3 regions of the Bradyrhizobium sp. USDA 3311 genome follow, and region 1 is predicted to be linked to each of the others. Evidence: predicted binding sites of a transcription regulator. Region 1 holds the regulator's gene; each other region holds the start of a gene.
The links. The regulator PhoB, encoded in region 1, activates phosphate uptake and scavenging genes when phosphate is short. The targets are predictions, from matches to a motif close to TGTCATNNANCTGTCAT.
Positions count from the first base shown of each region.

Region 2: the regulator PhoB is predicted to act here: its motif matches at 1,992-2,008, upstream of ACVWW6_RS08105 (DUF2794 domain-containing protein).
Region 3: the regulator PhoB is predicted to act here: its motif matches at 5,467-5,483, upstream of ACVWW6_RS36320 (Orn/Lys/Arg family decarboxylase).

Region 1 is NZ_JBSSFI010000001.1:966,781-974,111, reverse strand. It holds gene pstA (phosphate ABC transporter permease PstA) at 1-372, shown strand, start outside; gene pstB (phosphate ABC transporter ATP-binding protein PstB) at 369-1,190, shown strand; gene phoU (phosphate signaling complex protein PhoU) at 1,202-1,918, shown strand; gene phoB (phosphate regulon transcriptional regulator PhoB) at 1,941-2,648, shown strand; gene ACVWW6_RS04740 (GcrA family cell cycle regulator) at 2,905-3,414, opposite strand; gene ACVWW6_RS04735 (aspartate aminotransferase family protein) at 3,869-5,077, shown strand; gene argF (ornithine carbamoyltransferase) at 5,077-6,000, shown strand; gene ACVWW6_RS04725 (Hsp33 family molecular chaperone) at 6,159-7,166, shown strand.
Region 2 is NZ_JBSSFI010000001.1:1,703,947-1,711,277, forward strand. It holds gene acnA (aconitate hydratase AcnA) at 1-326, shown strand, start outside; gene ACVWW6_RS08100 (DUF1223 domain-containing protein) at 547-1,323, shown strand; gene ACVWW6_RS08105 (DUF2794 domain-containing protein) at 2,072-2,443, shown strand; gene ACVWW6_RS08110 (GNAT family N-acetyltransferase) at 2,569-3,099, opposite strand; gene ACVWW6_RS08115 (Bax inhibitor-1/YccA family protein) at 3,328-4,119, opposite strand; gene ACVWW6_RS08120 (ABC transporter permease) at 4,389-6,959, opposite strand; gene ACVWW6_RS08125 (ABC transporter ATP-binding protein) at 6,956-7,331, opposite strand, start outside.
Region 3 is NZ_JBSSFI010000001.1:7,580,986-7,588,316, forward strand. It holds gene ACVWW6_RS36295 (AMP-binding protein) at 1-859, shown strand, start outside; gene ACVWW6_RS36300 (TetR/AcrR family transcriptional regulator) at 856-1,497, shown strand; gene ACVWW6_RS36305 (flavin-containing monooxygenase) at 1,494-3,404, shown strand; gene ald (alanine dehydrogenase) at 3,542-4,657, opposite strand; gene ACVWW6_RS36315 (Lrp/AsnC family transcriptional regulator) at 4,799-5,278, shown strand; gene ACVWW6_RS36320 (Orn/Lys/Arg family decarboxylase) at 5,528-7,331, shown strand, end outside.

The DNA of each region.
Region 1 (7,331 bases):
GACATGCTGCTGCTGGTGCCGAACGCGCTGCGCGAGGCGGCGTCCGCGCTCGGCCTGCCGCGCTCGCTGGTGATCAAGCGGATCGCCTATCGTGCCGCCCGCTCCGGCCTCATCACCGGCGTGTTGCTAGCCACCGCCCGCGTCGCCGGCGAGACCGCGCCGCTGCTCTTCACCGCGCTGTCGAACCAGTTCTTCAGCCTTGGCCTGAACAAGACGATGGCGAACCTGCCGGTCACCATCAACAACTTCGTCCAGAGCCCCTACGCCTATTGGAAGCAGCTCGCCTGGAGCGGCGCGCTGCTGATCACGATTACCGTGCTTGCCCTGAATATTGGCGCGCGCATCCTTGGCGCCGAGAGGACCGCAAAATGAGTGAGCTTTCCGTATCGATGAGCGCGGCCGGTGGGCTGCCCCAGGCGCCGCTGCTGCCGGAAGCGCCGGCCAAGGTGACGGTGCGCAACCTCAACTTCTATTACGGCGAGCACCACGCGCTGAAGAACATCAACCTGACGCTCGGCACCAACCGCGTCACCGCGTTCATCGGCCCGTCCGGCTGCGGCAAGTCGACCCTGCTGCGCATCTTCAACCGGATGTACGACCTCTATCCGGGGCAGCGCGCCACCGGCCAGCTCATGCTCGACCAGACCAACATCCTCGACGGCAAGCTCGACCTCAACCTGCTGCGCGCCCGCGTCGGCATGGTGTTCCAGAAGCCGACGCCGTTCCCGATGACGATCTACGAGAACATCGCCTTCGGTATCCGCCTCTACGAGAAGATCTCGAAGTCCGAGATGGACGACCGCGTCGAGAAGGCGCTGCGCGGCGGCGCGCTGTGGAACGAGGTCAAGGACAAGCTCAACGCCTCCGGCCTGTCGCTCTCCGGCGGCCAGCAGCAGCGCCTCTGCATCGCCCGCACCGTCGCGGTGCGGCCCGAGGTGATCCTGTTCGACGAGCCCTGCTCGGCGCTCGACCCGATCTCGACCGCCAAGGTCGAGGAGCTGATCCAGGAATTGTCCGAGAACTACACGATCGCGATCGTCACCCACAACATGCAGCAGGCGGCGCGCGTCTCCGACAAGACCGCGTTCATGTATCTCGGCGAGCTGATCGAGTTCGACGACACCAGCAAGATCTTCACGTCGCCGAGCGACCGGCGCACGCAGGATTACATCACCGGCCGGTTCGGCTGAGGAGACGGGACATGGGTTCTGAACATACCGCAAAGGCCTTCGACACCGACCTCCAGGAGCTCACCCGGCTCGTCGCCGAGATGGGCGGGATCGCCGAGCGCATGATCGTCGATTCCGTCGACGCGCTGATCCGCCGAGACGTCGCGCTCGGCCAGCGCGTCGTCGCCACCGACACCGAGCTCGACGCGCTGCAGAAGCGCATCGAGGAGCGCGCCGTGCTCACCATCGCCCGCCGCCAGCCGATGGCGGTCGATCTGCGCGAGATCGTCGGCGCCATGCGCGTTGCGACCGATCTCGAGCGCATCGGCGACCTCGCCAAGAACATGGGCAAGCGCGTCGCGGCGCTGGAGACGGATTTTCATCCGCTCAAGCTGTTCCGCGGCCTCGAGCACATGACCGACCTCGTGCAGCAGCAGGTCAAGTCGGTGCTGGACGCCTATGCCGCGCATGATCTGCCGGCGGCGATGGCGGTGTGGAAGGGCGACGAGGAAGTCGACGCCATCTGCACCTCGCTGTTCCGCGAGCTCCTCACCTACATGATGGAGGATCCGCGCAACATCTCGTTCTGCATCCATCTGATGTTCTGCGCCAAGAACATCGAGCGGATCGGCGACCACGCCACCAACATCGCCGAGACCGTGTTCTACATGATCGAGGGCCAGGCGATCACCGACAAGCGGCCGAAGGGCGACATGACGACCTTCGCCACGACGGTCCCGAATACCTGAAGACTTAAGGAGCGACGACACCATGGGCGCACGCATTATGGTGGTTGAGGACGAGGAAGCTCTCACCGAGCTTCTCCGCTACAACCTCGAAGGCGACGGCTATGATGTGGAGACGGTGATGCGCGGCGACGACGCCGACACCCGCCTCAAGGAACACATCCCCGATCTGATCGTACTCGACTGGATGCTGCCGGGACTGTCAGGCATCGAGCTGTGCCGCCGGCTGCGGACCCGGCCCGAGACCAAGCAGCTCCCGATCATCATGCTCACCGCGCGCGGCGAGGAGAGCGAGCGGGTGCGGGGTCTTGCGACCGGCGCCGACGACTACATCGTCAAGCCGTTCTCGGTGCCGGAGCTCCTGGCGCGCGTGAGGGGCCTGCTGCGGCGCGCAAGCCCGGAGCGGCTCGCAACGGTGCTGGCCTATGGCGACATCGAGCTCGATCGCGACAAGCGCCGCGTCGCGCGCTCGGGCCGGCCGATCGACCTCGGCCCGACCGAATATCGCCTCTTGGAGTTCTTCCTGGAGCATCCCGGCCGCGTGTTCTCGCGCGAGCAGCTGCTCGACAGCGTCTGGGGCCGCGACATCTACATCGACGAGCGCACCGTCGACGTCCACATCGGCCGCCTGCGCAAGCTGCTCAATCTCGGCCGCGAGCAGGATCCCATCCGCACCGTCCGCGGAGCCGGCTACGCGCTGGATGATCGCTTTGCGAAGGCGGAGCAGACGTAGGGTTTGCAGGCGTTGGTTTAGCGGGCTACAGCCACACTCTCAGTGTCGTCCCGGACAAGCGTAAGCGCAGATCCGGGACCCATAATCACAGGGCGTGGTTGTCGCGCGAAGAAGGTAACTCCGAGTCCCCGTAGCCACATCTTGCGGTGGTTATGGGTCCCGGATCTGCGCGCGCTTCAGGCGCGCTTGTCCGGGACGACATCGAGTTTGTTGGGCCGTCAACGCGTGACGGCCGTCACTCGATTTCAGAACAAACTCACCGCGAGGGCTTCGCCGGTGCGCGCCGGCGATCCGCGGCGGGCTGATATGCCACGCGCGAGTGCTGCGCGCAGTAGGGCAGGCCCGACAGCGCCCTGCCGCCGCAGAAGAAGAAATCCGGGCTCGAGGGATCGCCGACCGGCCAGTGGCAGGTCGCCTCGTTCAGCTCCAGCAGCGACAGCCGCTGGCTCATCGGCACCACGTTGTCGTAGGTGACCGGTTCGGCCTCCACCTCGACCTCGAAGGCCTGCGCCAGCGCGGTGTTGCCGCGCGCAATGGGGCGGCTCACCCGCATCATGTGCTGCGCGGGGCGCGCCTTGCGCGGCCGCGGAGCCGCCGATGAGGGGCTCTTGGCGCGGCCGGATAGGCCGAGCCTGTGTACCTTGCCGATCACGGCATTGCGGGTCACGTTCCCGAGCTCGGCTGCGATCTGGCTGGCCGATAATCCGGCCTCCCAGAGCTTTTTCAACTGCTCGACGCGATCGTCGGACCAGGTCAAAACCGTCATTGCACCCTTTCCCTCGCCGTGCGGCTGCCATCCTGGCGCCTCGCGGCGAATGCCTAAGCCTCGAAAAACCCGTGCCGTCAGAATCCCTTAAGGCTCGCCGGGCGCGCCGATAACGCCCGAACGTCTACGCCGGTACATGAGGACTTAGAGGATCAGAAACACTGCACGAGATGTCGTATCTGACAAGCCAAACGCTACAATATGGCGTGACTCACGCGCAAGAGTCCGCCGACTCGCTTCCACATGTTCCGTGGCGAAAACCCCGCAATTTCGGCTCCGCAAGACTACGGATTCAGCGTTTCGCGAGGCTTTCGGGCGGCATTGACACCGGTTTCACCAGGCATAAGATAGTGTCACGTGCCGCCCTTAAAAGGCGGCACGTTTCGTTTTCCGGGCCGGTCAATGGTGCGCTGCGTGAGCGTGTTCAGGCCGTCCGCAACATCAAGTGATCGTCATGACTAACAGCGCAGCGCCGCATTTGCTTCCCGTTTTCGCCAGATCCGACCTCGGTTTCGAGCGCGGCGAAGGCTGCTGGCTGATTGCGACCAATGGCGATCGCTATCTCGATTTTACCTCGGGCGTCGCCGTGAACGCGCTCGGCCATGCCCATCCCGCGCTGGTCAAGGCGCTGCAGGAGCAGGCCACAAAACTCTGGCACATGTCGAACCTGTTCCAGAGTCCGGACGGCGAGAAGCTCGCTGCGCGCCTGTGCAATGAAAGCTTCGCGGACTTCGTGTTCTTCTGCAATTCCGGCGCCGAGGCGCTGGAAGGTGTGATCAAGCTGGTCCGCCATCATCACTTCTCCAAGGGGCATCCGGAACGTTACCGCATCATCACCTTCGAAGGCGCCTTCCATGGCCGCACGCTGGCGACGCTGGCTGCGACGGGATCTGCAAAATATCTCGAAGGTTTTGGTCCGCCGATGGATGGCTTCGACCAGGTCCCGCATGGCGACATCGAGGCCGCGAAGAAGGCAATCGGTCCGCAGACCGCCGGCATCCTGATCGAGCCGATTCAGGGCGAGGGCGGCGTGCGTTCCGCAACGCCTGCGTTCCTCAAGGCATTGCGCCAGCTTTGCGACGAGAAGGGCCTGCTGCTCGCCTTCGACGAGGTGCAGACCGGCATGGGCCGCACCGGCGATCTGTTCGCGCATCGGCGTACCGGCGTCACACCTGACGTGATGTCGCTGGCCAAGGCGCTCGGCGGCGGCTTCCCGATCGGTGCGATCCTGGCCACCGCGGACGCGGCGGCCGGCATGGGTCCCGGCTCGCACGGATCGACCTTCGGCGGCAATCCGCTCGCGATCTCGGCTGCGAATGCCGTGCTCGACGTCATGCTGAAGCCCGGCTTCTTCGATCACGTGCAGAAGATGTCGCTGCTGCTCAAGCAGAAGCTCGCCTCCGTGATCGACCGTCATGGCGATGTCGTCAGCGAGGTGCGCGGCGAGGGCCTCCTGATCGGCATCAAGGCCGTGGTGCCATCAGGCGATCTCGTCGCGGCGCTGCGCAACGAGAAGCTGCTCACGGTCGGCGCCGGCGACAATGTCGTGCGTTTCCTGCCGCCCTTGATCGTCACCGAAGCCGAGATTGAGGACAGCGTCGGGCGGCTCGAACGCGCCTGCGCCGCGATCTCGTCCAGTCAGACCAAGCGGGCGGCAAGCTGATGAGCAAGTCGCCGAAGCACTTCCTCGATATCAACGAGCTCCCGCTGTCGGAGCTCAAGAGCATGCTCGATGCCTCCTCCGCCATGAAGGCGAAGCAGAAGGCGCATCAGCCGGTGAGGCCGCTCGAAGGCAAGACGCTGGCGATGATCTTCGAGCGCCCGTCGACCCGCACGCGGGTGTCGTTCGACGTCGCCATGCGCCAGCTCGGCGGCGAGCCCATCATGCTCACCGGCGCCGAGATGCAACTCGGCCGCGGCGAGACCATCGCCGACACCGCGCGCGTGCTGTCGCGCTATGTCGATGCCATCATGATCCGCATCCTCAACCACGACGCCCTGCTCGAGCTTGCGGCCAACGCGACCGTGCCCGTCATCAACGGCCTGACGCGGCGCTCGCATCCCTGCCAGGTGATGGCCGACCTTCTGACCTATCAGGAGCACCGCGGCCCGATCGAGGGCCGGACGGTGGCCTGGACCGGCGATGACAACAACGTGCTGGCGTCCTGGGCGCATGCCGCGGAGCGCTTCAAGTTTCAGCTCAATGTCGCAACGCCTCCGGAGCTTGCGCCGAAGAAGGCGATGCGCGACTGGATCAAGGCTTCAGGCGCGCCGATCATGCTCGGCACCGATCCGGAAGCCGCCGTGCGCGGCGCCGATTGCGTCGTCACCGACACATGGGTGTCGATGGGCGACAAGGAAGGCGAGCACCGCCACAACGTGCTCAAGCCATACCAGGTCAATGCCAAGCTGATGTCGCTGGCCAAGCCCGACGCGCTGTTCATGCACTGCCTGCCTGCCCATCGCGGCGAGGAGGTCACCGACGAGGTGATCGACGGCCCGCAATCGGTCGTGTTCGACGAGGCCGAAAACCGCCTGCACGCGCAGAAGGGCATTCTGGCCTGGTGTTTTGACGCGGTGAAGTAAGTTTGGCGTAGGCCCGGCGGCCGCCTCGCATGCAACTGTCGTCCTGGCTTTCGCCAGGACGACGCGGAGGTTGCTGTCCTTGCATACGTCCATTCTGCATTGCCGGATGCAGCCGGAACCCCTTCCATTTCCCACCCACCGACCCCAGATAGACCGCCATGGATTCCCAATCCCCTGACATGAAAACCAGGCCAGAAGGCCCGGTTCGCGCACCATCAGCGGTTCCGATCGACGACGCCGTGCTGCCCTACGAGGTCGACGCGCTCGACGTGCGCGGCCGGCTGGTGCGGCTCGGTCCGGCGCTCGACGACATCCTGACCAAGCACGATTATCCCGCGCCCGTCGGCAAGCTGCTCGGCGAGGCCATCGTGCTGACGACGCTGCTCGGCTCGGCGCTGAAATTCGAGGGTCGCTTCATCCTCCAGGCCCAGACCGACGGCCCGGTGTCGTTCCTGGTGGTGGACTACAAGGCGCCGGACCAGCTTCGCGCCTATGCCCGCTTTGACGCCTCGCGCCTGGGCACGGCGAAGGATTCCGGCGCGCTGCTCGGCCGCGGCCATCTCGCCATGACCATCGACCAGGGCCCCGACATGAGCCGCTACCAGGGTCTGGTCGCGCTCGACGGCGGCAGCCTCGAAGACGCCGCCCACGAATATTTCCTGCGCTCCGAGCAGATCCCGACGCGCGTGCGTCTTGCGGTCGGCGAGGAGTGGCGCTCGAACGACGGCGGCAGGCATCGCTGGCGCGCCGGCGGCATGTTGATGCAGTTTTTGCCGAAGGCGCCGGAGCGCGCGCGGCAGGCGGACTTGCATCCCGGCGATGCGCCCGAGGGCGCCGAAGTGCACGCCGTCGCCGAAGATGACGCCTGGGTCGAGGCGCGCTCGCTGGTCGAGACCGTCGAGGACGTCGAGCTGATCGATCCGGAACTGTCCGGCGAGCGGCTGCTCTACCGCCTCTTCCACGAGCGTGGCGTGCGCGTATTCAAGCCGCTGGTCCTGAAGGCGCAATGCTCCTGCTCGCGCGATGCGGTCGCCGCGATGCTGAAGAGCTTCTCGCCGGACGATCGCGCCGCGATGGTCAAGGACGACAAGGTCGTTGTCACCTGCGAGTTCTGCTCGTCGGTGTACGATTTCACGCCCGATGAGGCGGGCGTGGAGGACGCGTAACTCTATCCTCCGTCATTGCCAGCGCAGCGAAGCAATCCAGAGTCTTTCCGCAGTGGCCGTCTGGATTGCTTCGCTGCGCTCACAATGACGACGGGGAAGCAGCCTGCCAAGTGCTCGGACATCGTAGGGTGGGCAAAGCGTAAGCGTGCCCACCATCTTTCTGCG
Region 2 (7,331 bases), 740 kb from region 1:
CGCGCCTGCTCGGCGTGCGCGCGGTGATCTGCCAGAGCTTCGAGCGCATCCATCGCTCCAATCTTGTCGGTATGGGCGTGCTGCCGCTGACCTTCGAGGAAGGCACCTCCTGGTCGTCGCTCGGCCTGAAGGGCGACGAGAAGGTCACGCTGCGTGGTCTCGTCGGCGATCTGAAGCCGCGCCAGAAGCTGACCGCGGAGATCGTCTCCGGCGACGGTTCGTTGCAGCGCGTTTCGCTGCTTTGCCGCATCGATACGCTGGACGAGCTCGACTACTACCGGAACGGCGGCATCCTGCACTACGTGCTGCGCAAGCTCGCGGCTTAAGCGCGGATTTGTGAACGGTGGCTCACTGCGAAGTGAGTAGAAGGTTAAACGAAGGCGGCCTATCACAAGGCCGCCTTCGCGCGTTTGCGGCATGCTTCGGATGGGCCCGCCCGGCGGAAACTCCGCCCTGGACGGTCGAATGTGCCGTGCCCGTAAGACTACGGTGACCATCAGGCGATAAGATTTCCCTTCCCACGAGCAACGGTGTGCGGCGTTCGACATGACAGCAATGACGGCTTCTCATCTGATTTCACGTTGGTCCGGGGCCTTCTGGTCGGGAGCACTCGGCATCTGTGCGATCGTCGCCGTCATCCGTCCCGCTGAGGCTGATCCCCGCGCCGTGGTTGAGCTCTTCACCTCGCAGGGCTGCTCCTCCTGCCCGCCCGCCGACAAGATCATCGGCGATCTCTCCAGCGATCCCTCGATCATCGCGCTGAGCATGCCGATCGATTATTGGGATTATCTCGGCTGGAAGGACACGCTGGCGGATTCGCGCTTCTCGGCGCGGCAGCGCGCTTATTCGCGCATGCGCGGCGACCGCGAGGTCTACACCCCGCAGGTCGTGGTGAACGGCTCGACGCATGTCGTCGGCAGTGATCGTGCCGGCATCGAGAGTGCGATCGGCAAGACCGACAAAGGCATGGGCGTGATGAGCGTGCCGGTGACGATGTCGCTCTCGGGCAAGCAGATCAACGTGTCGGTGGCCGCGAGCAAGGAGCCGGCGATCTCGCACGGCGAAGTCTGGATCTGCTCGATTGCGAAGTCAGTGCCGATCGCGATCGCCAAAGGCGAAAATCGCGGACAGCAGATCACCTATCACAACGTGGTGCGCAACCTGCTCAAGGTCGGCGACTGGAACGGTCGTCCGGAAAGCTGGACGGTGCCGATCGAGAACCTCACGCGCGACGGCGTCGATGGCGCGGTGGTCTATGTCCAGGACGGCAGCCGCGAGAAACCCGGCCCGATGCTGGGCGCGGCATACACGTCGCTGCACTGACGCGCACGCTTCGCATTCTTCCTGATGCGCGGTCTGGCTCTATCTCCTCATGGTGAGGAGCGCGCCCCTTGCGCGCGCGGCGGACGATGCTGCGCATCGCCGCGAGAACCATGAAAGGCCCCGCTGATGCCGCTCGGGCCTCGATCCTTCGGGACGCCGCGCGAAGGATGAGGGGAGAGAGCGTACGCAAGATCGTGTCGGAAAAATCTTGTCCCTCGTCATTCCGGGGCGCGCCTCTTTGGCGCGAGCCCGGAATCCATTTCTCAACTGGGAACCTTGGATTGATGGATTCCGGGCCCGCGCTTCGCGCGTCCCGGAATGACAGCGGGGGAAGAAACATCCCGACACAAACAAAAAAGGACCAACTCGCGTTGGCCCTCCTTGTCGCGCGTACAGACCCGATCCCGTCGACCCCGGGGGGCTGGGGGCTGAGGAATCCGGAACCGAAAGGACCGGGTCAACGCACACAGCTCTTTTCGCAGTGCAGGGCGGCAGGCGCTGGGCGGAAAAGCGGCGATACTATGATTCCTGCTAACGATCCCGTGACGGTTCGTCGCGACAGAGTTCCACCGTTGCGTGTGTTCCGATTCGCCCCCGGTTCAATGGGTTGCACCGAGAGCTCTTCAAACAGCCCTCGAGAGCCCCTTGCGGTGGGGAACGGTTGGCGCAATCATGCGATTGTCATGATCCGCGGTTCCGGGGACGGTTTTCGCGGACGCGATCATGCCGTGCGATCAGGAGGCGCTCCATGAGTCTGACGTCGGAGGATGCCGATCCGAGCGAGCAGCGCGCGGCGGCGCGTCCCCCCGCTGCGAATGCGCAGCCGAACCAGGTGACCTTCAACCGGCTCGAGCTGCGCCGAATTCTCAATCTCTACGGCCGCATGGTCGCCGACGGCGAGTGGCGCGACTATGCCATCGACTTCCTGAAGGACCGTGCGGTGTTCTCGGTCTATCGCCGTGCCTCGGAAGTGCCGATCTATCGCATCGAGAAGGACCCGCGCCTCGCGCGCAAGCAGGGCATGTACAGCGTGATCTCGGCGACCGGCCTGATCCTGCGCCGCGGCCACGAGCTCGAGCGCGTGCTGCTGGTGATCGATCGCAAGCTGGCCGTGGTGTAGCAAACTCCTCTCGTCATTCCGGGATGCGCCGATAGGCGCAGGCCCGGAATCCATAACCCCGGCCTGTGGTTATGGATTCCGGGCTCGCGACTTCGTCGCGCCCCGGAATGACGATGAAGAAACGCTTACTTCCCCGGCACCGTGCTGGCGCCCTCGCCGAGCTCGCGCTGCATCATCACCGTGTCGAGCCAGCGGCCGAATTTCAGCCCGACATTGGGATGCGTGCCGATCATCCTGAAGCCGCCCTTGGTGTGCACGCCGATCGAGCCGGCATTGGCGGAATCGCCGATCACCGCGATCATCTGGCGGAAGCCGCGCGCCTCGCACTCGGCGATCAGCCGCTCCAGCAGCAACGAGCCGACGCCGCGGCGGTGGAAGGAGGGGTCGAGATAGATCGAGTTCTCGACCGTGAAGCGATAGGCTGGCCGCGGCCGGTAGGCGCCGGCATAGGCGTAGCCGGCAACGCGGCCGTCGAGGATGGCGACGAAATAGGGATAGCCGCCGTCGACCAGCGCGCGGTAGCGCCGCGTCATCTCGGCAAGATCCGGCGGCTCCAGCTCGAACGTCGCCGTGCCCTCGCGGACAGCCTGCTGGTAGATGGCGGTGATGGCGGGGAGGTCGGCCTCAAGGGTGGGCCTGATTTCAGGTGCGGACATGGGGAAAGATTAGAGCCTTCCCGCGGCGGCCGGAAGAGGCAACATCGTTTCCATATACTCCGTCATTGCGAGGAGCCCTTGCGACGAAGCAATCCAGAAATGCATCCGCGGAAGCACTCTGGATTGCTTCGCTGCGCTCGCAATGACGGTGTTCGTGGAGGCACCGGCTCAAACAAAAACCCCGGCCTCTCGGCCGGGGTTCGTGTCGTCCACTCTCTCGCCGATCGCTTAATCGCGCTGGCCGAGGAGCTGCAGGAGCAGCGTGAACAGGTTGATGAAGTTCAGGTACAGCGACAGCGCGCCGGTGATGGCCGCACGCTCTGCGATGTCACCGCCGGCCGCAGCGTAGCCGTAGATGTAGTCGTTCTTCAGCCGCTGGGTATCCCAGGCGGTGAGGCCCGCGAACACCAGCACGCCGACCACCGACACGATGAACTGCAGCATCGAGCTCGCCAGGAACAGGTTCACCAGGCTCGCGATGATGATGCCGATCAGGCCCATGAAGAGGAACGAGCCCATCCCGGTCAGATCACGCTTGGTGGTGTAGCCGTAGAGGCTGAGCGCACCGAAGGTCGCCGCGGTGATGAAGAACACCCGCACGATCGAGGTGTGCGTGAACACCAGGAAGATCGACGACAGCGAGATGCCCATCAGCGCCGAGAACACCCAGAACAGGATCTGGGCGGTCGAGGGCGCCAGACGGTTGATGCCTGCCGAGATCACGAACACCATGGCGAGCGGCGCGAGCATGAACAGCCACTTCAGGGGGCTGACGAACATCGCATAGCCGAACGGCGTCAGGAACAGCTTGCCGACGCGGACGGCTTCCGGGGTCGGAACGTCGGTCACGGCGGCCATGTAGACGCCGAGTGCGGCAAGGCCCGTGATGGCGAGGCCAATGCTCATGTAGTTGTAGATGCGCAGCATGTAGGCGCGCAGGCCGGCATCGACCGTCGCGGCGTCAACACGCCCGGCGGCCCTGCCGAAAGGAGAAGCGTAATTACGGTCTAGGTCCGACATGGTCGAATTCCCGTTGGTTGGCCGGTCCGGCATGAGGGTCGCCATGCCGCCGGTTCGTCAAACTCTATCTCGGATACCGATGTCTGCCGACTAAATTTTGGCTAACAATCGGGGGTCCGAACCCATTGGATATGTGGGAAACTAACACATTCGCTGCAACCGTCCACGCGCGGCCGAATGTCGCCCTCGCCGGCAATCCTGGCGAGCGGACGTGGTTAATCGCAAGAATCGTGCGTTTCCGCACCCGCGCGGCGGCCCGCTACCTTTTGTCACAAATTCCGCAACACCGTGGCGGGCTTTTTGTTCAACGCCAGGAGCGTGCCGGCGAGCCCTAGCCCGACGGTGACGACCAGGGCGGCCACGACCACGCCGGCCGCGCTGCCGGCCTGCCAGACGAAGCTGAGCGTCATCAGCCGCGTCACGATCATCCAGGCGGCGATGCTGCCGGCGATCACGCCGAAGACCGCGGTTGCAAGCCCGATCAGGAGGTATTCGAGCGCATAGGCGCCAAGCAGCCGCAACCGCGTCGCGCCCAGCGTCTTCAGGATCACCGCATCGTAGACCCGGTGGCGATGGCCGGCCGCGAGCGCCCCGCCGAGCACCAGGATCGCCGAGATCAGGGTCACGGCGCTGGCGCCGCGGATCGCCAGCGCAAGATTGGTCACGACCGAGCCGACCGTCTCCATCACCTCGCGCACCCGCACGCTCGTCACCATCGGGTAGGTGTCGGCCACCTGCTTGATGATCCTGCCGTCGCCTTCGGCATTGCTGCCGGCTTCCGTCAGCGTCGCGATATGGGTATGCGGCGCGCCCTTGAAGGCGTTCGGCGAGAACACCAGGACGAAATTGATGCCGAGCCCCTGCCAGTCGATGTTGCGCAGATTGCTGATCTTCGCCGGGATGTCGCGGCCGAGCACGTTGACCACGACCTCGTCGCCGAGCTTGAGGCCGAGCCCGTCGGCGATCTTCTTCTCCATCGAGACCAGCGGCGGGCCGGAATAGTCGGCGCTCCACCACTCGCCCTCGACCACCTTGGAGCCCTTCGGCAGCTCGCCGGTATAGGTGAGGCCGCGGTCGCTTTGCAGCACCCACTCGGAATCGGTCGTCGGCTTGAGCTCTTCGGCGCGGACGCCGCGTGCGGCGACGATGCGCCCGCGCAGCATCGGCACGTCCTCGACCTTGGCGCCGGGCGCGATCTGGCGCAGATAGCCGTCGAACTGCGCGGCCTGCGTGCTCGGAATGTCGATGAAGAAGAACGACGGCGCCTGGTCCGGCAGGGCCGCGAGGAACTGCCGGCGCAGATTGCCGTCGATCTGGGTGATGGTGACGAGCACGGCGAGCCCGAGGCCGAGCGACAGCACGACCGAGGGCGTCAGCGCGCCCGGCCGGTGGATGTTGGCGATCGCGAGCCGCAGCATCGGCAGCCGCGTCCGCGGCATCCGCCGCGCGATCGTCATCAGCAGGGCGGCGATGCCGCGCAGCAGCGCGAACACGACGACCGAGGAGGCCACGAACACCGCGGCAATGCGTTTGTCGAAGGACAGGCCGATCACGACCGCGACGAGCAGGGCGATCACGACGCCCATGAACACGAGATAGCTCCAGCGCGGCCGGTGCCATTCGGAGCTGATGGTGTCGCGGAACAGTGCGGCGACCGGCACGTCGTGCACCCGTCCGAGCGGCCACAGGCCGAAGGCGAGCGCGGTCAAAAGGCCGTAGACGAAGGACAGCGCGAGCTCGTCGGCATGCACGGCCGGCACCACCGGCAGTGGCAGCAGCTTGCCGAACAGCCCGACGATGGCGAAGGGCATGGCGGCGCCGAGCGCGAGCCCGATCACGGACCCGATCGCGGCCAGCAGGATGACCTGGGCGAGATAGATGCCGAACACGTCGCGGCCCGTGGCGCCGACGGCCTTGAAGGCCGCGATCACCTCGAGCTTCCGGTCGATATGGCTCTTCACCGCGTTGGCGACGCCGACGCCGCCGACCAGCAGCGCGGCGAGGCCGACCAGCGTCAGGAACTGCGTGAAGCGGCTGATGTTGCGCTCGAGCTGCGGCGAGGCGTTGGAGCGGCTGCGGACTTCCCAGCCGGCCTGCGGCGCGGCGTTGCGCGCATCGGCGATGAAGGCGTCGGTGGCGCGCTCGTTGTTGGCGGTATCGGGCAGCTTCACCCGGTAGACCCAGCGCACCAGGCTGCCGGGCTGGATCAGGCCGGTGGCCCGCAGGCCCGCCTCGCTGATCAGGAAGCGCGGGCCGAAGCCGATGCCGCCGGCGAGCTTGTCGGGCTCGGCTTCGACCGTGCTGCGGATCTGGAAGGTCGCCGAGCCGATGGTGACGCGGTCGCCGGTCTTGAGCGAGAGCCGCGCCAGCAGCGTCGGATCGGCAGCCGCGCCGAACGCGCCGTCACGCTCCGCAAGGATGTCGGACATCGGCAGCTGTGGCGCCAGCGTCAATTGGCCGAGCATCGGATAGGTGTCGTCGACCGCCTTCATCTCGACCAGCGCGAGCTGGCCGTCGGCCGAGCGCGCCATGCCGCGCAGGGTCGCGGCGGTCGAGACGGTGCCGCGCGAACGCAGGAAGGCGACTTCCTCGGGCTTGGCCTCGCGCTGGAACAGCACGAAGGAGACGTCGCCGCCGAGCAGCGTGCGGCCTTCGCGGGCGAGGCCGTCGGAGAGGCTCGCCGACACCGAGCCGACGCCGGCGATCGCCATCACGCCGAGCGCGATGCAGGCGATGAAGACGTAGAAGCCGCGCAGGCCCCCGCGCAATTCGCGTAAGGCGTAGCGGAGCGACAACGCGGCGGCGTTGGGCCGCACGAACGGTTCGGCCGCGGCGCTCATGCCGGTGCAGACTGCGTGTCGATGCGGCCGGAGCGCAGGCGGATGACGCGATCGCAGCGATGCGCGAGCGAGGAATCGTGCGTGACCAGCACCAGGGTCATGCCGCGCTCGGCATGCTTGGTGAAGAGCAGGTCGACGATTTGTTTGCCGGTTGCCTCGTCGAGATTGCCGGTCGGCTCGTCGGCGACGAGAATCGCAGGATCGGGCGCCAGCGCGCGCGCGAGCGCGACGCGCTGCTGCTCGCCGCCGGAAAGCTGCGTCGGATAATGATGCAGGCGGTCGCCGAGCCCGACCGATTGCAGCTCCTGCGCCGCGCGTTTCGCGGCCTCGGGATTGCCGGCAAGCTCAAGCGGCACGGCGACATTCTCCAGC
Region 3 (7,331 bases), 6.6 Mb from region 1:
GCATGGCGGCCTCATCCGCATCGAGCGCAATTTCGAGCCTGAGGCCGCACTTGCAGCGATTGCGGAGGACAAGCTCAACGCCGCATGGTTCGCGCCGGTCATGACCACGGCGATGCTCACCTGCCCCACCCGCGATCGCTACGACGTCTCCAGCCTGACATGGGCGATCGGCGGCGGCGAGAAGACGCCGGAGCTGCGCATCCGCGCCTTCTCGGAATATTTCCGCAATGCGCGCTACATCGACGCCTATGGCCTCACCGAGACCGTCGGCGGCGACACCTTCATGGAGGCCGGCCGCGAGATCGAGAAGATCGGCTCGACCGGGCGCGCCATCGCCCATGTCGAGATCGAGATCCGCGACGAGGACGGCAGGACGCTGCCGCCGAACGTCAACGGCGAGATCTGCCTGCGCGGGCCGAAGATCACGCGCGGCTACTGGAAGGACCCGGAGAAGACGGCTGCGGCCTTCTTCGGCGACTGGTTCCGCAGCGGCGACGTCGGCTATCTCGACGACGAGGGCTTTCTGTATCTGACCGATCGCAAGAAGGACATGATCATCTCCGGCGGCGAGAACATCGCCTCCTCCGAGGTCGAACGCGTCATCTACGAGCTATCAGAGGTGCGCGAGGTCGCGGTGATCGGCCTGCGCGATGCGCGCTGGGGCGAGCGGCCCGTCGCCATCGTCGTGCTGGCGGAAGGTGCGAGCCTCGAGCTCCCTGCCCTTACCGAACATTGCCGCGCGCGGCTGGCGAGCTTCAAGGTGCCGAAGCAGCTCGTCGTCCGCAACAGCCTGCCGCGCAACCCGAGCGGAAAGATCCTCAAGCGCGTGCTGCGCGCCGAGCTGGAGACGTCTGAATGACGCAAGCGAATGCCAAGGTCACAAAGCTCAACCGCGTCGAGCGCAACGCCTGGACCAAGCAGAAGATCTTTGACGCCGCGACCAAGGTCGTCGGCAAGCATGGTTATGCCGAAGCCTCCGTCGCCCGCATCACCGAGCAGGCCGGCGTCGCGCAAGGCACCTTCTACAATCATTTCGAGAACCGCCAGGAGCTGCTCGACCAGCTGCTGCCCAAGATCGGCCTCGACATGGTCGGGTTCATCCGCGCCCGCACCGGCAATGCGCACGCGGCGCGGCAGGAGATCGAGCGCTTCTCCGCCTTCTTCGACTTCATCCGCGAGGTGCCGGAATTCCTGCGCATCCTCAACGAGGCCGAATTTTTTGCCCCGATCGGCTACCAAAAGCATCTCGACAACATCTCGGTCGCCTATGTGCGCATCCTGCGCCGCGCCCGCCTTGCGGGCGCGATCGAGGATTACAGCGACGAGGAATTCGAGGCGATCGTCCACATGCTGATGGGCGCGCGCGGTTATCTCAGCCGCCGCTACTCCTATTCGGAAGGCGGCGTCACCGCCGTGCCCGACCACGTCATCTCCGCCTATCGCAAGCTGATGACGCGCGGCCTGTTCAGTTCATCGGGAGATCAGGAAACGCCATGAACATCGCATCTCCCCACCACCCGCTCGACATCGCCTCGGCGATCGCGGAAGGCGACATCCGCTGCCTCCTGATGGTGCTGGTGCACATGACCGGCGAGGCGCGCTGGCTCGAGCCGCCGTACTTGCCCAAGCGCGACATCCGCCTCATTCCCGATCCCGAAGCCGGCGTGCCGAAGGAGATCCAGGACGAAATCCGCACCGCGGTGGTCAACCTCTTCGCCAATGGCTCGCCGCAGCCGGTCATCACCGACCCCGGTGAAGAGCTGCTCTTGAAGATGATGCGCGCCTGCCTCGGCGAGAACGTCGCGCCGGAATATGCGCCCCTGATGCGCGAGGAGATGGGCTTTGTGCCGCGCGAGACACGATGGACGACGCGTCCTTCCGACGACAAGCTCGCGGAGCAGCACGTTCTGATCGTCGGCGCCGGCGTCTGCGCCATCGCGCTCGGCGTGGCGCTCGGTCATCTCGGCATCCCCTACACCATCGTCGAGAAGAACGACGAGCTCGGCGGCACCTGGTGGATCAACCGCTATCCCGGCTGCGGTGTCGACACACCGAACCATTCCTATTCGTATTCGTTCGGCTCGCGCAACGCATGGACGCGGTACTTCTGCCAGCGCGAGGAGCTGCTCGGCTATCTCCTGAAGGTCGCCGATGAATACGGCATCCGCGAGCATCTGCGCGTCAACACCGAGCTGACCTCGTCGCGCTGGGACGAAGGCAAGAGGCGCTGGATTTCCACGCTCAGGACCAAGGACGGAGAAGAGACCTTCGAATCCACCGCGCTGGTCAGCGCGATCGGCCAGCTCAACGATCCCTCCCGCGCGCGCTTCAAAGGCGAAGAAAGCTTCAAGGGCACGATCCTGCATTCGGCGTTATGGTCCGGCGATATCGATCTGGACGGCAAGCACGTCGCCGTGATCGGCACCGGCGCGACCGCGATGCAGCTGGTGCCGGCGATTGCCGGCCGTGTTGCCTCGGTCACCGTCTATCAGCGCAGCGCGCAATGGGCGCGGCCGGTGAAGGGCTATTCCGACCCGATCAGCGAGGGTGCGCGCTGGCTGCTGGCGCATCTGCCGTTCTATGTGCAGTGGTATCGCTTCAACATGTTCTGGCGCTATGGCGACGGCCTGCTGCCGTTCCTGCGCAAGGACCCGGCCTGGCCGCATCCGGAGCGCGCCGTCAACAAGGGCAACGACCGGCACCGGCAGGAATTGACCGACTTCATCCTGACCGAGCTGAAGGACCGCCCCGACCTGATCGAAAAATGCGTGCCGACCTATCCGCCTTACGGCAAGCGCATCCTGCTCGACAACAACTGGTTCAAGACGTTGACGCGACCGAACGTGGAGCTCGTCACCGACGCGATCGACCGTTTCGACCAGGGCGGCATCGTCACCGCGGACGGCAAGCGCCGCCCCGCGGATATCATCGTGGTCGCGACCGGCTTCAAGGTCACGGAGATGGCGGCGCGCCTGAACATCAGCGGCCGCAACGGCAAGAATTTGCGCGAGGCCTGGGGCAACGACAATCCGACCGCGTTCCTCGGCCTTACCGTGCCTGATTTCCCCAACTTCTTCTGCATGCTCGGCCCGAACTCAGGTCCCGCGCATGGCGGCAGCGTCATCTTCCAGTCGGAGTGCCAGAGCCGCTACATCTCGGCGTGTCTCGCCGACATGATCGCGCGCGACGTCGCAGCGATCGACGTCCGTCCGGACGTGCTCGACGATTACGTCCGCAAGGTCGATGCCGAGCACGAGGCAATGATCTGGACCCATCCCGGCATGACCACCTACTACCGCAATTCGAGCGGCCGCGTGTTTTCCGCGATGCCCTGGCGCTTCGTGGACTACTGGCGCATGACGCATGATCCGGATCTTGGGCAGTACAGGCTGACGAAGGCGTAGAGTTGATGGCGCCCACAACGTCGGCGCACTCTCTCTCCACGTCGTCATTGCGAGCGCAGCGAAGCAATCCAGAATCTTTGCGTGGAGATACTCTGGATTGCTTCGCTACGCTCGCAATGACGGAACTGGCGGCCCGTCTACGCCGCGAGCCCGGTCTCCACCGGAGCGAACTCCAGCCCGAGGCTTTCCGCGACCGCCTTGTTGGTGATGCGGCCACGGTGGACATTCAGGCCGTTGCGCAAATGCGGGTTCTCCAGCACCGCCGCAAAACCCTTGTTCGCGAGCATCAGGCCGAACGGCAGCGTCGCGTTGTTCAGCGCCTGGCTCGACGTGACAGGCACCGCACCCGGCATGTTGGCGACGCAATAATGCACGATGCCGTCGACCTCGTAGGTCGGGTCCGTGTGCGTGGTCGCATGCGACGTCTCGAAGCAACCGCCCTGGTCGATAGCGACGTCGACCAGCACGGCGCCCGGCCGCATCGATTTCAGCATCGCGCGCGTGACGAGTTTGGGCGCGCTCGCGCCCGGCACCAGCACCGCACCGATCACGACGTCGGCGGCAAAGACCTCCTCCTCGACCGCCTCGATGGTTGAAAAGCGGGTGCGCACCCGTCCGAGAAAGACATCATCCAGCTCGCGCAGCCGGGGAATCGAGCGATCGATCACCGTGACCTCCGCGCCAAGGCCCGCGGCCATGCGCGCGGCCTGTGTTCCCACCACGCCGCCGCCGAGCACGACGAGCCGCGCCGGCTGCACGCCGGGCACGCCGCCCAGCAAAAGCCCGCGACCGCCGGCCGACCGCTTGAGCGCGGCGCCAGCGGCCTCGATGGCGAGGCGGCCGGCGACTTCGCTCATCGGCGCAAGCAGGGGGAGGTGACCGGCCGCGTCGGTGACGGTTTCATAGGCGATCGCCGTACAGCCGGAGGCGAGCAAGCCCTTGGCCTGTTCGGGATCCGGTGCAAGATGGAGGTAAGTAAACAGGATCTGGCTTTCGCGAAGCTGGGTCCATTCGCTCTTCTGCGGCTCCTTCACCTTCACGATCATGTCGGAGCTGGCGAAGACGTCGCGGGCGCTCCCGGCGATCTCCGCCCCTGCCCGCCGATAGACCTCGTCCGAAGCACCGATGCCGCTGCCAGCGCCTGTCTCGACCGTCACCTGATGCCCGGCCGCGACATATTCACGGACCGCGCCCGGGGTGAGCCCGACGCGATATTCCTGCACCTTGATCTCCTTGGGCACACCGACACGCATCCTGGGCTCCTTCCAACGTCTTGATTCACCTCGCCATGGTAGCGACGGGTCCAGTTTGGTTTCGTGCAAATATCAGCTAGTTTCGCGATCTCCGCGCCGGTTTCCGGCGCCGAAGTGCCCTTTCACGCTGGAAACGAAACATTGGCCCTCGACCGGAAAGACCTCGCCATCCTCGCGGAACTCACGACCAACGCGCGGGCCAGCCACACCGAGCTTGCCAACAAGGTCGGACTATCCAGCACGGCGCTGGCGCGGCGGCAGAAGGCGCTGGAGGACGACGGCTACATCCAGGCCTATCAGGCCGCGCTCGACCTGGCGCAGTTCGGCCTCACCACGACGGTACTGGTGCGCATTGCGCTGGAGAGCCAGAGCGACGAGGCGCTGAAAGCGTTCGAGGCGGAGGTGGTGAAATGCCCCTCCGTCGTGCGCTGCTTCCTGATGTCGGGCACCGACGACTACATCCTGATCGTGCTTGCGCGCGACATCCAGGATTTCGAGCGCATCCACCGCACCGAGCTGTCGCGATTGCCGCGCGTCGCGCGGGTGCAATCGAGCTTCGCGCTGCGCGAAGTCGTCAACCGCGCGGTGCCGACGGTGGTGTTCAGCGAGGCCAAGCGGTAGCGGACTTCTCCCTCTCCCCGTTCTTACGGGGCCGCGCCGAGCTTCGCTCGCGCTGAGAGCGTTGGGGTGAGGGGCTGCACCCACAAAGGCGGTGATAGTCGGACTCGCGGAAGCTCCCCTCACCCGGATTGCTGTGCAATCCGGCCTCTCCCGCAAGCGGGGAGAGGCGAAACGCCAGCCGCAGCTCCCGTCATCCAACTGTCATCGAATGTGCCGAGAGCTGTGTCTCCAGTACATTCGGGACAGACAATGGACTATTTCAAGCGCTTCAACTTCCTGTTCGCCGCACCCGTGTTCGACGCCGACGACCTCGAAGGCGTCCGCTTCAACCAGATCATCGAGGAGATCCAGCGCTCCGGCTTCGAGGTCGTCCGGGCCCGCAAGCTGGAGGACGCGGAGATCGCGGTGCAGACCGACGCCGCGATCGGCTGCATGGTGGTGGATTGGGGCAAGAAGGGCCTGGAGGGCAAGACCTCGGCGCTGATCAATTTGATGCGGCGCCGCGGCCTCGATTTCCCGATCATCCTCCTGATCCGGCGCAAGCGGTTCGAGGATCTGCCGGTCGAGGTGCTCGACTTCATCGACGGCTATGTCTTCCTTTCCGAGGAGACGCCGACCTTCATCGCCAAGAACCTGATCAGCCGGCTCAAGCAATATGCCGAGACGCTGAAGACGCCGTTCTTCGGCGCGCTGGTCGACTATGCCGAGGAAGGCAACCAGCTCTGGACCTGTCCGGGCCACAATGGCGGCGTGTTCTACAATCGCAGCCCCATCGGCCGGGTGTTCGTCGAGCATCTCGGCGAATCCGTGTTCCGCGACGACCTCGACAATTCCGTGCTCGACCTCGGCGACCTCCTCACCCATGAGGGCCCGGCGCTGAAGGCGCAGAAGGAAGCAGCAGCGATCTTCGGCGCGGAGAAGACCTATTTCGTGCTCAACGGCACCTCGACCTCGAACAAGGTCGCGCTCGGCGCGCTCGTCACCGACGGCGACCTCGTGCTGTTCGACCGCAACAACCACAAGGCCGCCCATCACGGCGCGCTGATGATCAATGGCGGCATCCCGGTCTACGTCCCGACCATCCGCAACGCCTGGGGCCTGATAGGCCCGATGCGCTGGGACATGCTCGACGAGAAGGCCCTGCGCGAGGCGATCCGCAGCCATCCGCTGGTCAGGGATCGCGACGCCTGGCGCAAGGAGCGGCCGTTCCGCGTCGCCGTGGTCGAGCAGTGCACCTATGACGGCTCGATCCACAGCGCCGAGATGATCCTGAAGCGCATCGGCCATCTCTGCGAGTACATCCTGTTCGACGAGGCCTGGGCCGGCTTCATGAAATTCCACCCGCTCTATGCCGGCCGTTTCGCCATGGGCCTCGCGAACCTTCCCCCGGAAGCACCGGGCATCATCGCGACGCAGTCGACCCACAAGCAGCTCGCGAGCTTTTCGCAGGCCTCACAAATCCACATCAAGGACCGCCACATCCGCGGCCAGAAGCGGCGGGTCGAGCACCGCCGCTTCAACGAAAGCTTCATGCAGCACGCTTCCACGTCACCGTTCTATCCGCTGTTCGCATCCCTCGACGTCGGCGCGCAGATGATGAAGGGGCGCTCCGGCGAAGTGCTGTGGGACGACACGATCCGGCTCGGCATCGAGCTGCGCAAGAAGATCCGCGCGATGCGCCGGGAGTTCGAGGAGAAGGAGCAGAATCCCGATCGGCGCTGGTTCTTCGAGCCCTTCGTCCCGGATCGCGTCGCCATCCCCGACGTCAGCCGCCCCGGCGCCGCCCACAACGTCGCCTGGGAGACGCTGTCCACCGACGAGCTCGCCACCAATCCCGCCTTGTGGCAACTCTCTCCGGATACCAACTGGCACGGCTTTCCCGATCTCGCGGAAGGCTTTGCCATGACCGATCCGAACAAGCTGACGTTGCTCACGCCTGGCTTCGATCGCACCACCGGCGCCTATGCCGAGCACGGCATCCCCGCCCCCGTCGTCGCGCAATATCTGCGCGAGAACCGCATCGTGCCCGAGAAGAACGACCTCAACTCCCTGC